Regions from separate parts of the Pseudomonas sp. GL_135 genome, predicted to be linked through region 2. Evidence: predicted binding sites of a transcription regulator. Region 2 holds the regulator's gene; each other region holds the start of a gene.
The links. Region 2 encodes FliA, which starts transcription of late flagellar genes. Its sites were predicted from a motif close to CTAAAGTTTNNNNNNNNNNNGCCGNTAA; they were not measured.
Positions count from the first base shown of each region.

Region 1: the regulator FliA is predicted to act here: its motif matches at 2,253-2,280, upstream of AC3ISG_RS09965 (methyl-accepting chemotaxis protein).
Region 3: the regulator FliA is predicted to act here: its motif matches at 2,960-2,987, upstream of AC3ISG_RS13850 (methyl-accepting chemotaxis protein).

Region 1 is NZ_CM174408.1:2,223,990-2,229,301, forward strand. It holds gene AC3ISG_RS09950 (TonB-dependent siderophore receptor) at 1-700, shown strand, start outside; gene AC3ISG_RS09955 (hypothetical protein) at 978-1,103, shown strand; gene AC3ISG_RS09960 (hypothetical protein) at 1,514-2,215, shown strand; gene AC3ISG_RS09965 (methyl-accepting chemotaxis protein) at 2,332-4,326, shown strand; gene AC3ISG_RS09970 (CBS domain-containing protein) at 4,410-4,856, opposite strand; gene AC3ISG_RS09975 (GNAT family N-acetyltransferase) at 5,004-5,312, opposite strand, start outside.
Region 2 is NZ_CM174408.1:1,823,387-1,828,698, reverse strand. It holds gene AC3ISG_RS08330 (chemotaxis protein CheA) at 1-654, opposite strand, end outside; gene AC3ISG_RS08325 (protein phosphatase CheZ) at 799-1,587, opposite strand; gene AC3ISG_RS08320 (chemotaxis response regulator CheY) at 1,607-1,981, opposite strand; gene fliA (RNA polymerase sigma factor FliA) at 2,222-2,965, opposite strand; gene fleN (flagellar synthesis regulator FleN) at 2,962-3,795, opposite strand; gene flhF (flagellar biosynthesis GTPase FlhF) at 3,914-5,257, opposite strand; gene flhA (flagellar biosynthesis protein FlhA) at 5,269-5,312, opposite strand, start outside.
Region 3 is NZ_CM174408.1:3,138,293-3,143,604, reverse strand. It holds gene AC3ISG_RS13855 (SMP-30/gluconolactonase/LRE family protein) at 1-753, shown strand, start outside; gene AC3ISG_RS13850 (methyl-accepting chemotaxis protein) at 802-2,826, opposite strand; gene AC3ISG_RS13845 (sensor domain-containing diguanylate cyclase) at 3,194-5,002, shown strand; gene gloA (lactoylglutathione lyase) at 5,308-5,312, opposite strand, start outside.

The DNA.
Region 1 (5,312 bases), 400 kb from region 2:
CCAGTTTGAAAACGGCTTGTCGCCGTATGTCAGTTATTCCACTGCGTTTACCCCGGCACAGCAGTCGTCGAGTCCGACCGGAGGGCTGTTCGATCCGATCAAGAGCGAGCAGTACGAGATGGGTCTGAAGTATGAGCCGAGGGGCTGGAACACGACCTTCAGCGCGGCGGTGTTCAATCTCACCAAAACCGACGACGTCGTGCCCGATAGCACCGGTTTCAGCCGTCAGGTCGGCAAGAGCGAGTCCAAGGGCGTCGAGCTTGAGATGAACAGTGATGTGACGAAGAACCTCAGTTTGACGGCTTCGTATACGTACACCGATGCCCGCGTGACCAAGGACACAGCGGGTTCGCTGTTCAAGGATCATCAGTTGACCGGCATACCGCGTAATCAGGCGAGTACGTGGGCGACGTATCGGTTCCTCGATGGTCCGATGAGCGGTTTCCATGTGGGTGGCGGGGTGCGTTATTTCGATAATACGTTCGCGTATACCGCGCCGACGCTGTACGGGAAGTTGAAGACGGGTGATGTGACGCTGGTGGATGCGTTGGTGGGGTATGACATCGATAAGCATTGGTCGGTGGATGTGAACGCGAAGAATCTCTTCGACAAGGAGTATGTGAGCGGCTGCAATAACGCGGGTCGGTGTTATTGGGGCGAAGAGCGGACCGTGCTCGGGACCGTCGCGTTTCGCTGGTAATCCGCTCTTAACATCAACAGCGTCTGCCTGGGGGCAGACGTTTCGCCTTCGGCGACTTACTTTTGAAAAGCACCAAAAGTAAGCAAAAGTGCCTGCTCCTGGTTGGGCCCGACTTCGTCGGGTTCCTTCACTCCGGTCCCGCTCCGTGGGCCCGCGCCGAACGGACATCCATGTCCTGACGGCGCTCTCGCCGCATCCATGCGGCTCGGCCCACTCCGCGAGACCTCCGTTCAGCCTGCACCCAAGTCGCGATGGGTGTCGTCTGGACTTCCTGCGTATGAAGATCAAAAGCAACGGCCACGGCCACGGCAACGGCCACGCCCACGGCCACGGCTTCCCGGCTGAAGCCGGTCCCACAGTCGAGGTGGCCGCGATGCTTGCTGACTGCACGCGCCGCTTTTAGTGGGACCGGCTTTAGCCGGGAAGGCGTCGGCAGTCACACGGCGAGATTGATGGCGACCCTGCTGATCATTGAACTACGGCCCGACGGCCACGTCTTCCCAGTTGAAGCCGGTCCCACAGTCGAGGCCGCCGCGATGCTTGCTGACTGCACGCGCTGCTTTTAGTGGGACCGGCTTTAGCCGGGAAGGCGTCGGCAGTCACACCGCGAGATTGATGGCGACCTAGCTGATCATTGAGCTGCGGCCCGACGCCCGATCTATGGAAGCTTGCCGCCCGAATTGCACTTTTTGGCCGTGAGCCGTTCTGACCTTGGCCGGGACGCGGCGATTCACGCGGCGTCCAGTTCGTTGAAGCTTGGGATTGATGCTCGCCGTGTTCACTGTTTTTTCCGTTTGCCGACGCCTTCGCCCGCTGTTTGCCCTGTGCATTTTTGGGCTCGGCGCGGCAGGTTGTACCCGCCAGGACGGTCAGGATGTCGCCACGCAGTTCAGCGAGACGCGCCCCCAGGAGTTTTTCCAGACCAGCGTGGACCGCATGGCAACACTGGCCATGCGCGATAACCTCGACAGCCTCTATCTGCTGATGAACAAGCTCTACCTGCGCAATCCTGGCGAGTGGCGCAAGTCCGGCTTTGTTGACGCCGCCGCCGCAGAGCGCAACGTGCGCGAGGCCATTGACCAGCGAAAGCCGTTGCCTCAGCTGGGCACCCGGCGCGACCTTGCGGCACTGAGCTACGCCCTGAGCCCGGAGTTTCTCGGCGATCGCGTGGGCGCCTTCATTTATGCCATTGGCAGCATGCTGGTCACGGCCCACGGCGGGCGCTTTGAATTCTTCATGACCGACCAGATCAACCCGACCTTCGTCAGCAACGCCGCGCGCAATATCGAGAAGGCCACTTGGCTGCTGAGCCAGCGCCAGAACGCCAACGGCGAGCTGTTGCTGTTCTCCAACGAGATTTCGGAGGAGGGCAGCAACCTCAGCTTTGCCACCGAATTTGGCAAGATCGTGGCACGCCTTGATCTGCTCACCCAGATGCTCGACGAGCGATATAGACGCATCGGCTTGAATTACGCCCAGAGCCTGCTGTTCTTGAACTTCCTGCCAGTGCAATGACGCCCCGCTGCGCGGTGAAAAAACCTTTCCGCAGCCCCTCATCCTTGTCGACTTCCGGTCGATAGCTCATCAGGAGTATGCAAAACAATTACAAAATATTTGGCATGGGGACGACGATGTTTAAAACAGTGCAGGCGCGCTATACGGTCATATTTGTGGCCTTGATTGTGGTGATCGCGGTGATCACCGAGCAGGGCATCGTCCACTTGGTTACCCCCAAGGTCCGTGCGACCCAGGAGCAGGTGGTCCTGAGCCAGGTTGACCAGATTGGTACGCGCATCCTCTCGGACCTGGCCCGCGTCGAGGCCCAGTCCCGGGCGATCACCCAGGCGGTGCCGCTGCTGGACAGCGATGGCATCGACAAGGTGCTGCCAGGGCTGGTCGATCAATATGGCGATCAGAAAGTCTTTGGTGGCGGCGTCTGGCCGATGCCGGACAAACGCACCCCGGGGCGCAACAAGCACAGCTCGTTTGTCCACCGCGACGGCAGCGGCCAGTTGGTGGTGAGCACGTTCTGGAACTCCGACCCTGCACCCAACTACTGGGAACAGCCGTGGCACCGTGCCGGGCAGAACGCACCCAAAGGCAAATGCGCCTGGGCCGCCGCCTATCAGGACGAAGCCAGCCCGCAGCCGCGCACCAACTGCGCGATGGGCATCTACAAAGACGGCGCGCTGTACGGCGTTTCGACCATCGACGTCACCCTGGGCTTCTTCAACGGCCTGATCCAGGAGAAGGAAAAAGACATTCAGGGTCAGGTGATGATCGTCGAGCGCGACGGCAAAATCCTGACCAACCAGAGCCGCATCCCCGGCGAAATCATCCTCAAGACCATTTCCGGCTTCAGCGGCCAGTCGATGTTCGCCAAGGCCATTCAGGAGGGCCTCGGCAAGATCTCCGGCGACGCTGTGTATTCCCAGGAATACATCGACCCGCAACTGGGTGACCTGACCTTCTTCCTGCGGCCGGTCGCGGGCACGCCGTGGGTCATCGCCACGTCGCTGCCGACGGCCATGCTCACCGCCAGCAGCACCGAAGTGCTCAAGACCCTGGGCTGGTTGCAGATTCCACTGGTCATTCTGCTGCTGGTGGTGCTGGGCTTTGCTTTCCATCGCCTGCTGGCACGCCTGACCGTGCTGCGCACCAACATCGACGCGCTGTCTTCGGGTGAAGCTGACCTGACCCGCCGTATTCCCATCAAAGGCCAGGACGAACTGGACGCTGTCGGCCATTCGGTCAACAAGTTCATCGCCTTCCAGCAAGCCATGATTGTCGAGGTGCGCAGCGGCACCGAGCAGATCTCGGCCGGGCTGGTGCAGTTGCAGGACCAGTCGCGCAACATCAACCAGATCCTCAACCGTCACGCCTCGGAAACCGATCAGGCCGTGACCGCAATCAACGAGATGAGCGCCACCGCCGACAGCGTCGCCGAGAGCGCTACGCAGACGGCGAGCTTTACTCAATCGGCGAACGATGCCGCCCAGCGTTCCCGTGACGTCGTCGACGAAGCGTCGGTCAGCGTGCGGGCGTTGGTGGCGGAAGTCGAAGACGCGACTAAATACGTGCAGGAAATGCAGGTTGACGCCAAGCGCATCACTGACGTGCTCGGGGTCATCGGCGGCATCGCCCAGCAAACCAACCTGCTGGCCCTGAACGCAGCCATCGAAGCCGCGCGGGCCGGCGAGCAGGGCCGAGGCTTTGCGGTGGTGGCCGATGAGGTGCGGGCGCTGGCCGGTCGCACTCAGCAGAGCACGTCGGAGATCAACGAGATGCTCGCGCGGCTGGAGCAGGGCGTGAGCACCGCCGTGGGCGCCATGGAAAAAACCAAGGTCAGCTGCCAGTCGACCGCGGACCGCACGTCGCGGGTCAACGAAGGCTTGGATGGCATGGCCGGTTCGGTGCTGCGCATCCATGACCTGAGTGCGCACATTGCAACCGCGGCAGAGGAGCAAAGCGCGGTGACCGAGGAGATCAACCAGAACATGATCGCCATTCGGCACATGGTCGGCGAACTGGTGGGTTGTGGTCAGCAGACCGACACCAGCGTGGACGCGCTGATGGCGTCCAACGAGCGACTGGTGGCGATGATCGATCGCTTCAAGGTCCGCTAACCGGCAATCCATTCACACGCGCAAAGCAAAGCCGGAGCCCATGAAGCTCCGGCTTTTTCGTTGCGCGGCAAAGATTTCCCTGCTCAGTAGCTGTCGCCGCGAATGTAATCCTGCATCTGCTGTATCAACTTGGCCTGTTCGGCAATGGCCGCCTTGACCAGGTCGCCGATGGATAACAGGCCGATCAGTCGGCCCTCGTCCACCACCGGCAAGTGGCGCAATCGGCGGTCGGTCATGATGTTCATGCAGTGCTCGACCGTGTGCTGCGAACCCACGGTCAGCACCTCGTGGGTCATGATGTCACTGACCGGCGTGCCGACCGAGGCGCGGCCCTTGAGCTCCATCTTGCGGGCGTAGTCCCGCTCGCTGACGATGCCGACCACCTTGCCGGCCCGGACCACGGGCACGGCGCCGATGTTTTTCTCGGCCATCAATTTGATCGCCTCGATGACCATCTGTTCGGGCCCGACGGTATGGACGTCAGCGTGGTGTGAGTCTTTCAACTTCAGTAGTTCGGCTACGGTCGTCATGCTGGCCTCTCCCGCGCGTTTCTTGTGAGCACGGCCCGTCTGGCCGTGCATAGAGAATCGTCGAGAGATGGCATTACGGCAAGTTTGAAAGCGCCATGCAGCGCCCCAAACGCGCCATGCCGACGTGGGGAGTCGATGCCGGAAAGATCAGACAGGCCCGTCAGAGGGCTTGCGCCGGGGGCGGGAGATCACTGATTCGATGTTCTTGCGTCCGATCAGCAGCGGGCTTTTGGCTTTGCGCGAGGCCGGCATGTCGGCCAGCCATTTGTACATCACCAGGCAATCCACCAGCCCGAGCCGGGCATGGCGGTAAGCGCGGGGCAGGCGACCCACCACCTCGAAACCGAGTTTCTGCCAGAGTGCGACCGCGACGTCGTTGGTGGCAACGACGGAGTTGAACTGCATGGCCGAAAAGCCGCTGTCCAGCGCCAACTGCTGGGAGTGCTCGCACATCAG
Region 2 (5,312 bases):
TTCGAATTCGGCGTCGGTGATTTCATCGCTGGCCGCATTACCGGTGGGCGCAGCAGCCGGTGCCGCAGGTGCTGCTGCAACGGGCGCTGCTGCCACGGGCGCTGCTGGTGCAGGTGCAGCCGGCGCAGGCGCCCCTGCCGCCTGGGCCTTGACAGCATTCAGCGAATCCAGAAGCTGTTCGAACTCAAAATCGGTAATGTCTTCGGACGGCGCTTCAGCGACCGGCTCTTCAACCACCGGTGCTGCAGCGATTTCTTCGGCCGAGGCCGGCTCCGCCAGGCGGGCCAACGCGGCCAGCAATTCAGGCGTGGCCGGGGTGACGGCGGAACGCTCGCGCACCTGACCGAACATGCTGTTGACGGTGTCGAGTGCTTCGAGCACCACGTCCATGAGCTCCGAGTCAACGCGACGTTCACCCTTGCGCAGGATGTCGAACACGTTCTCGGCGATGTGACAGCATTCAACCAGCTCGTTGAGCTGGAGGAAGCCGGCGCCCCCTTTTACAGTGTGAAAACCGCGAAAAATTGCATTGAGCAGGTCCGCATCATCTGGCCGGCTTTCCAGCTCGACCAACTGCTCTGACAACAGCTCGAGAATCTCGCCGGCCTCTACCAGAAAATCCTGAAGGATTTCTTCATCGGCGCCGAAGCTCATTGGGGGGTGCTCCTAAAATTAACCGTCAAACCGATCCGGAGGCTGCACTGACGGCCTGCGCGCATTGCTTTCGTCGAAGCATTGGCGCGCGGGTCCAGCAGCCACTTTCACAGAAAACCTGAAGTCCGAAACAGAGTGACCGAATCAGAATCCGAGGCTGGATAGCAGATCGTCAACATCATCCTGTCCGGATACAACGTCTTCACGTTTATCGGCATGAATCTGCGGACCTTCACCCTTGGAGTGAAGTTTTTCTTGTTCTTTTTGCTGACGGAACACTTCCTGGTCGTGCTCGATGCCCGCGAAGCGGTCCACCTGGCTCGCCATGAGCACCAGCTTGAGCAGATTGCGCTCGACTTCGGTGACCAGCGTGGTCACGCGCTTGATCACCTGACCGGTAAGGTCCTGGTAATCCTGGGCCAGCAGAATGTCGTTCAGGTGCGCAGAGACCTCGGTGGTCTCCTTCTCGCTGCGGGTCAGGAACACATCGACGCGGCGGGCCAGATCACGAAACTCTTCGGCGCTGATCTCGCGGCGCATGAAGCGTCCCCAATCGGCGCTCAACGACTTGGCGTCGTCAGTCAGCCCGTGCATCAGCGGCGTGCTCAGCTCCACCAGGTCCATCGTCCGGTTGGCGGCGTTTTCGGTCAGCCTGACCACGTACGACAGCCGCTCGGTGGCGTCGGTGATCTGGGAGACCTCCTCGGCCTGCGGCATGTTCGGGTCGATCTGGAAGTTGACGATCGCGCTGTGCAGCTCGCGCGTCAATTTGCCGACTTCCTGATACAGGCCACGGTCGCGGGTCTGGTTAAGCTCATGGATCAGTTGCACGGCGTCGCCGAACTTGCCTTTTTCAAGGCTCGCGACCAGCTCTTGTGCGTGTTTCTTCAGGGTTGACTCAAAGTCACCCATTGTCGAATCTTTGGAATCCATAGCGCCCTCGCAGCGGACATCAGCTATTGACGCGCTCGAATATCTTTTCGATTTTCTCTTTGAGCACTTGCGCGGTGAACGGCTTCACCACGTAGCCGTTCACACCGGCCTGAGCGGCTTCGATGATCTGCTCGCGCTTGGCTTCGGCAGTGACCATCAGCACCGGCAGGCTGCGCAGACGCTCGTCGGCACGCACCTGACGCAACAGGTCGATGCCGGACATGCCCGGCATGTTCCAGTCAGTGACGAGGAAGTCAAAGGCGCCGCTTTGCAGCATCGGCAATGCGGTGAGTCCGTCATCTGCTTCGGCCGTGTTGGTGAACCCAAGGTCACGCAACAGGTTTTTTATGATCCGCCGCATCGTTGAGAAGTCATCAACGATGAGGATTTTCATGTTCTTGTCCAATTCGACCTCCAAGCAGTCTTTAACGCGTTCAGCACCTGAACGCGCATTCAATCAATACCGGCTGCGCCGAACATGAAAAGGGGTGGAATCGACCGGGACGAGCGCAGCGAAACCGGATCATCCACGACCCGGTTCGACCGACTCCTGCCATGTCTCTTTTGCTTCCCGCTCACGTCCTGCACAGCCGGTCTTACAAGCAACACGCAGGCCTCGCGGCCCGCGCCTGATTCAGGAACGTGCGCGCCACTCGCCAAGGCGACCGCGCAACCGCGCCGCGCATTGACTGTGCAGCTGGCTGACCCGCGACTCGCTGACACCCAGAACCTCACCGATTTCCTTGAGGTTCAGCTCTTCGTCGTAATACAGCGACAACACCAGGCGTTCACGTTCCGGCAAGTTGGCAATGGCCTCGGCCAGCGCAGCCTGGAAGCGCTCGTCTTCCAGATCCCGCGACGGTTCCAGGGACTGGCTCGCGCCGTCCTCGTGCAGCCCTTCGTGTTCGCCGTCCTGCAACAGGTCGTCGAAACTGAACAGGCGGCTGCCCAGGGTATCGTTCAGAATCCCGTAATAATCGTCGAGACTCATTTCAAGTTCGGCAGCAACCTCGTGATCTTTAGCGTCACGGCCGGTTTTTGCTTCGATTGAACGAATCGCGTCACTGACCATGCGCGTATTGCGGTGGACCGAGCGCGGTGCCCAGTCCCCCTTGCGCACTTCGTCGAGCATCGCGCCACGGATACGAATACCCGCGTACGTCTCGAAACTGGCCCCTTTGGTGGAGTCGTATTTGGTCGAGACCTCGAGCAAGCCAATCATGCCCGCCTGGATCAAATCCTCGACCTGCACGCTGGCCGGCAGACGCGCCAGCAAGTGGTAGGCGATTCGTTTGACCAGCGGGGCATAACGCTCGATCAGCTCATACTGGGAGTCTTTGGACGATTTGCTGTACATGCGATAGCCACTTGCTGTCATGAGACGGGCCCTGCGCTGGTTTGATGCACGAGGCGTTCTACGAAAAATTCCAGGTGACCGCGCGGGTTCGCCGGCAGCGGCCAGGTGTCGACTTTCTGTGCGATCGCCTTGAACGCCAGCGCACATTTGGAACGCGGAAACGCTTCGTACACGGCGCGCTGTTTCTGCACGGCCTTGCGTACGCATTCGTCGTACGGCACGGCGCCTACATATTGCAGGGCCACGTCGAGAAAGCGGTCGGTGACTTTGGTCAGCTTGGCGAAGAGGTTGCGCCCTTCCTGCGGGCTCTGGGCCATGTTGGCCAGGACGCGGAAGCGGTTCATGCCGTAATCGCGGTTGAGCAGTTTGATCAGGGCGTAGGCGTCGGTGATCGACGTAGGCTCGTCGCACACCACCAGCAGCACTTCCTGGGCGGCGCGCACGAAGCTCACCACCGACTCGCCGATGCCGGCGGCGGTATCGATGACCAGCACATCGAGGTTGTCGCCGATGTCACTGAACGCCTGAATCAGCCCGGCATGTTGCGCCGGGGTCAGGTGGACCATGCTCTGGGTGCCCGACGCCGCCGGCACGATGCGGACGCCGCCCGGGCCTTGCAGCAGGACATCGCGCAGCTCGCACCGCCCTTCGATGACATCAGCCAGGGTGCGTTTGGGGGTCAGCCCCAACAATACGTCGACGTTGGCCAGACCCAGATCGGCGTCCAGCAACATGACGCGACGTCCCAGCTCGGCCAGCGCCAGTGAAAGATTCACTGAAACGTTGGTCTTGCCTACGCCACCTTTGCCACCGGTCACCGCGATAACCTGTACGGGATGCATGCTGCCCATGTTAATTGTTTACCTTGTCTTGCTTAGACCTAAGCCACATGTCGGGCTGCACGTTCAGTGTCTGAACAATGCCTGGCAGACCATCGATGCAGGAAAATTCCACTGTCATTTTCTTCACCTAGCCCGCGCGCTTGCCGGTGCTGTGATAAAGATCCGCAAACATATCCGCCATCGCTTCCTCGCTTGGCTCCTCCTGCATCTGCACACTGACAGCCCGGCTCACCAACTGGTGCCGACGCGGCAAATGCAGATCATCCGGTATCCGTGGGCCATCGGTCAGATAGGCCACAGGCAGTTCGTGTGTCACGGCCAGGCTGAGCACTTCGCCCAGGTTGGCCGTCTCGTCGAGCTTGGTCAGGATGCACCCGGCCAGGCCGCAACGTTTATAACTGTGGTAAGCCGCCGACAGCACCTGCTTCTGGCTGGTTGTCGCCAGCACCAGGTAGTTGCGCGCCTTGATGCCACGGCCGGCGAGGGTTTCCAGTTGCAGACGCAGGGCCGGATCGCTGGCTTGCAGGCCGGCGGTGTCGATCAACACCACGCGCTTGCGCAACAGCGGCTCCAGCGCCTGAGCCAGGGACTGGCCCGGGTCGACGTGGGTAACCGGTACATTGAGGATCCGGCCCAGGGTTTTCAGCTGTTCCTGAGCGCCAATGCGGAAACTGTCCATGCTCACCAGCGCGATATTTTGCGCGCCGTATTTCAACACATATCGGGCTGCCAGTTTAGCCAGCGTGGTGGTTTTGCCCATGCCGGCAGGACCGACCATGGCAATCACACCGCCCTCTTCCAGTGGCTCCACATCGGGCGTGGCAATCATCCGGGCCAGGTGGGCCAACAGCATGCGCCAGGTGTGGGCCTGATCATTCGAGTCCGGCACCATCGCCAGCAGATCGCGGGACAGCGGGCCGGAGAGGCCGACGCGTTGCAGACGGCGCCACAGATTGGCCTGCTGCGGACGGCTGCCTTGCAGCTGGTTCCAGGCCAGCGATCCCAGCTGGACTTCCAGCAGTTCGCGCAGGCCGTTCAATTCAGAGCGCATCGCTTCGTAGGCGCGGTCGCCCACGGCCGGCTCGGCGTTGCGCTCGGCGCGTTCGGCGGCCACAGCGGCGTGGATCGACGGGCGAAACGGTTCTTCCAGCGTCGGTTCGATCTGCTTGCTGTCATCCATCGCAAGGCCGGCGAACAACTGACGATTGGCGACAGTGTCCAGCTCGCTGCGGTGGGTCAGCTCAGCTTGAGCGGTGACGATGCGCGACTGGGTCTTGCGCAATTCTTCTTCGAGTTCGACGTTCGGCACACGCGGCGCCAGTGCAGACAACTTGTAATCCAGAGCGGCGGTCAGTTCCACGCCGCCGGCGATCCGCCGGTTCCCGATGATGGCAGCTTCAGCGCCCAGCTCATCGCGAACCAGTTTCATGGCTTGTCGCATATCGGCGGCGAAAAAACGCTTAACTTGCATGACTCACTACCTCAGCCGTTGGGCCCGACAGTCGCTACGATGGTGACTTGCTTAT
Region 3 (5,312 bases), 1.3 Mb from region 2:
CGCATGTTGCGCTGGACCCCGGAGCAGGGCGTGTCGACGTTCCGCACCCCGTCGAATTTCGCCAACGGCAACACCCGCGACCTCCTTGGCCGGCTGATCACCTGCGAGCACGGCACCCGCAGCGTCACCCGCACTGAACCGGACGGGTCGATCACCGTGCTGGCCGAGCGCTTTGAAGGCAAGCGCCTGAATTCGCCGAATGATGTGGTGGTGCACCGTGATGGCGCGGTGTGGTTCACCGATCCCAGCTACGGCATCCTCACTGATTACGAGGGTTATCAGGCCGAGGAAGAGCAGCCGGGCCGCCACGTCTATCGCATCGACCCGGACAGCGGCGAGGTCGCCTGCATGGCCAACGATTTCGTGCAGCCCAACGGCCTGGCGTTCTCTCCGGACGGGCAGACCTTGTACATCGCCGATTCCGGTCGCTCCCACGATCCTGACGGGCCCCATCACATCCGCGCATTCGAGGTCATCAATGGACGTGAATTGGGGCAGTCTCGGGTGTTTGCGGTGATCGAGCCGGGCGTGCCGGACGGCATGCGCGTGGACGTGCAAGGGAATGTATGGACCAGTGCCGGCGACGGCGTTCAGTGTTTCGCCGCCGACGGTACATTACTGGGCAAGATTCGCCTGCCGGAGAAGGTCGCTAACCTGACCTTTGGCGGCCCGCGCCGTAACCGCTTGTTCATCACCGCCAACACATCGTTGTACTCGGTGTACGTGGCGGTGGCGGGGGCTCAGGTCCCTTGAGCGATGCAGGGCAGGGCGTGTGTCGTTTTACGGAACGCGCCCCGGTGCTCAAAGCTTGAAACGACCGACCACAGTGCGCAGTTCGCCGGCCAGCAGCGACAGTTCGTCCGCCGTTACCGCGTTGTCCTCGATGCCTTCCATCAACATGAAGGTGCCATTGCGGATCTCGGTGACATTGCGGTTGATGTCTTCGGACACGGCGTGCTGCTGAACGGCAGCGCTGGCAATCTGGGTGTTCATGCCGACAATCGATTCCACGCCTTCGTTGATCGCGTTCAGGCTTGAGGACGTCTGATCGGCCGACGTCAGGCAATCCTGCGCCCGGTCCTTGCCCGCTTTCATCTGCTCCACGGCAGCGCCGGTCGCCAGTTGCAATTGCTGGATGATCCGCTGGATTTCGGCGGTGGAGTTCTGCGTCCGTGAAGCCAGGGTCCTCACTTCGTCGGCGACCACGGCAAAGCCACGGCCTTGCTCACCGGCGCGGGCGGCTTCGATGGCGGCGTTGAGGGCGAGCAGGTTGGTCTGGTCGGCGATGTTACGGATCACTTCAATGACCCCGCCGATCTCCTGACTGTGCAGCGCGAGCGCTGCGACCTTTTGCGCGCTGAGGTCGACTTCGCCGGCCAGTGCCTCGATGGTCTGGCGGGTCTGCTGCATGACGACCAGGCCTTTGCCTGACGCCTGACTGGCCTGTTCCGCTGCACGCGCTGCGCCTTCTGTGTTCTGGGCGACGTCGGCGACACTGGCGGTCATTTCGTTGATGGCGGTGGCGACCTGTTCGGTTTCGCCTTGCTGGGCGTTCATCGACACTTTGGCGCGGTCGATGGACGCAGTCAGGCGAGTGGCTGCGTCGGACACCGAACTCGAGCTGCGCTCGACCTGAGCCAGGGATTCACCAAAGGCCTGGACCATGTGATTCAAGCCGGTGCCGATGTCGGCCATTTCGTCTTTGCCGACCACATTGACACGGGCAGTGAGATCGCCCTGAGCGATGCGGCGGGTGGCGCTCAACATGTCTTCCATGGCCCGGCGCATGGCGCTGTAGATCCCGCTGAAGGCGTAGATCAGCAACAGTCCGGCGATGGCGAACATGGCCAGCATGGCGGCGCGGTCAGCCGATTTGTCCTGAAGGCGCTGTTCAAGCTCTGCGGACAGCGCTGCCTGCAAGGCGTCCTGTGCCTTATACAGCTCGGCGACCACGGCATTGCCTTTCGCTGGCAGCCCCTGCATGCCGGTGATGGTGGTTTCCGGTGAGGTGACCAGGGTTTGCAGGTCGCTGCGAAAGCTGTCGAGGCTGGAGAGCGCGCTGCTCACAGGAGACTGAATGCGATCAGTAAGGGTCGGTTCCTGACGCCGTAGCAGGCTGAGACTCTGCAGCAGCTCCTGGCGAATCTGCGCTTCTTGCTTGAGCAGCGATTTGATCGTGCCACGCAGGGTGTCCGTGAGCGGCTGACCCTCGTGCAGACCGCTGGCCAGGCCGCGCAACTGTCCGACCACGTTGATCTGGCGAGGCAGACGCAGGGTGCTTTGATCGATCAGGAACAGCGAGGCGTAGTCTTCGTCGAGCACCATCCCGGAGGTGGCGGAGACGAAGTAGATAAAATTCAGCGTCTGGGTCATCTGATCGCTCCATGCGTCAAACAGGGTCGCCTGATCGGCCCCGGTTTTAGTCTGGCTGATCAGCCCTTCGGCACCGGAGCGCAAGCGCTGCACCCGATCTCCGGTTTCAAGCCCCGCACCCAGCTGTCGGTCGGTGGTCTCGAGTCTGGTGTACGCCTCCAGCAGTTTGGCCTGGTTGGCGGCGAGGTCAGGTTGGGCGGTCTGATCCCCGCTGAGCAAGCGGTTGGTCAGAGCGCGTTGAAGCATCGACAGGCGCAGCACGGGGGTAACGTCCGTCAGATAGCGCTGGCCGACTTGTTCGGAATGGATGTTATCGATGCTGGCGTTGAGTTGATTGAGCAAGCGCGCGCCCAACAGGGCCAGCGGCAGCAGAACGATGATGGCAAGCACCGCGAACTTGGCGGGAAAGCGCAGGCGGTTGGTCAGGTACACGGCAGGGGCAAGAATATTCATGGGGCTCTCACAGCCCCTAAGTGGGGCGATTAGGATTTTGTCGGTGAGAACGGTCCTTTTTCTCGGAAGTCAGTGGCGCTGACGACTTTTCTGCAGGAAGCGTTATGGCTGCCTGCGGGTCGCTCTGATCCATCTGTCGGCGCCGATCGTATTAACTTTACTAAAACTTGTACAAAACTTTATTTCTGTATAGCTTTGGAACTGAAACGATTAGCTGATGTCTTTGTGATATCACTTTTCTCAACTCGGCCGAAGTCTGTTTTAAGGCTGTTATCACCGCTTCGCACCTTCCGTCATGAAGCAGTGTCAGCAGTAGTGGCCATGAGATATCATTCAATCCGTATTTTTAGAACCGAGGGCGCAGGTCATGAACTGTTCGCTGCAAATTGAGCAGAAGCGCCTGTCCGCGGTTCATGCTTTGCAATGGCTGGAAACCGCACACAGTGAGGATTTCGACCGCCTGTGTCGCCTGGCTGCTGCGCACTTTCGCGTACCGACGGTGTTGGTATCGCTGGTGGAAAAAGACCGCCAGTGGTTCCCCGGTCGGGTAGGTTTCGACGCGAGTCAGACGCCTATCGAGCAGTCATTCTGCCGCTACACCATTCAGAATTCCGGCGTCATGGTGGTCAATGACGCCACGCTTGACGTGCGCTTCGCCGACAACGCGCTGGTTACCCGACCTGATGGCATCCGTTTCTACGCCGGGGCGCCGTTGTGCAATCAGCACGGCGATGTGCTCGGCAGCTTTTGCCTGATCGACACAGTTCCCCGCGAGCTCCAGCCCGACGAAGTGGCTGTCCTCGAAGATTTTGCGCAACTGGTCATGGGGCAGGTCGAACAGTGCCAGGTGATGCGTTACCGCCACCCTGTCAGCCGCCTGCCCAACTTGCAGCAGTTCCTGCTGGACACCCAGGGCGTTGAGGTGACCGCAAGCCAGGTGAGACTCATGGTGGTAATCCGCACCCAGCCGGTGATGAGCGTTGCGGATATCAGCGTGAGCAGCAATCTGGATGCGCAGCAGACGCGTCGCGACATGGCTCGCTGCCTGCGTCGTCGCCTGGATGGCATCGCCGAGCTGTACCACGTCAGCGACCAGGATTTCTGTGTGCAGATGAGCTGCGACCGGTCTCGCCGCGACGACCTGGTTCGCATGCTGTTGGCCCTGATCACAGAGCCTTTTACTCATCAGCAGATTGCCGTGGGGCTGGCCTGCTGTGACGACGGTCAGAACTCCGCCGCTGCACTCATGGGCAAAGCGACTCACGCGGCGGGGAGGGCGGTCTATCGACAGGTGCCGTGGGCGGCGTATGACGAAGCGGAGGATTGCGCCCAGCGGCGCGCCTTGACCCTGCTCAACGAACTCGCCGAGTCGTTGGTCAGTGGCGACATCTATCTGGAGTACCAGCCGCGTTTCAGCCTGCAGGATGGCCGTCTGCTCAGCGTCGAGGCGTTGATTCGCTGGACCCATCCGATGCTGGGCAAGATCTGGCCAAGCGAATTCATTCCGTTGATCGAGAGCGCTGGCAGGATCAGCACGGTGACCCGATGGGTCATTGATCGGGCGCTGAGCGACCTCAGCGGCTGGATCGATGAGGATGTACGCCTGTCGCTCAACCTGTCGCCGCTGGACTTCGCCGATCTGGACATCGCTTTGACGCTGCAAAGCGCCTGCGACCGGCACGGCGTGAAACCGGCTCGGCTGGAAGTCGAGATCACCGAAGGCGAGTGGATTCGTGCCGACAAGCGCGTCATTGCCCAGCTCACTCGTATTCGCGAGTTGGGCGTTGACGTGGCCATCGACGATTTTGGCGCGGGGTACAGCAACTTTGCCTACTTGCACGAAATCCCGGCCAATATCCTCAAGCTGGACAAATCCCTGGTCACGGACCTCGAGAGCAACCCGCGCAACCGCATCATTGCCCGATCCGTGCTGCACCTGGCCCGCGAGCTGGGCTATCGCACCGTCGCGGAAGGCGTCGAAACGTTCCGTTGCATGAGCCTGGTGCGTGAGTTCGGCTGCGAAGAAGCGCAGGGGTATTTCCTCAGCCGGCCGCTGAAGCTGCAACAGCTCAGAGAGCAGTGCCAGAACATTGCGCTGACGTTCACCCCTGAGCCGTCGAACGCGCAGCTTTATGCGGATCTGGCTGATACGGATCAGGTGATAGAAGCAGCGTGACCCTTGCCGGGTTCCAGAGTGGGACCGGCTTCAGCCGGGAAGAGGCCGGTGTGAACACCCGCAATCCTGCGGTGTAACCCCCGACGCCTTCCCGGCTAAAGCCGGTCTACGGGACGCGCGCGGTTTCATAGTGGGACCGGCTTTAGCCGGGAAGAGGCCGGCGTGAACACCCACAATCTTGCGGCATGACGCCTGACGCGTTCCCGGCTAAAGCCGGTCCTACAGAAGACGTCAAAGCCGGTCCCACGGTTGGGGTCAATGCCGGTCCTGTCCCGATCAAGGCAATCCCTACTGATCGAGCGAGATTACT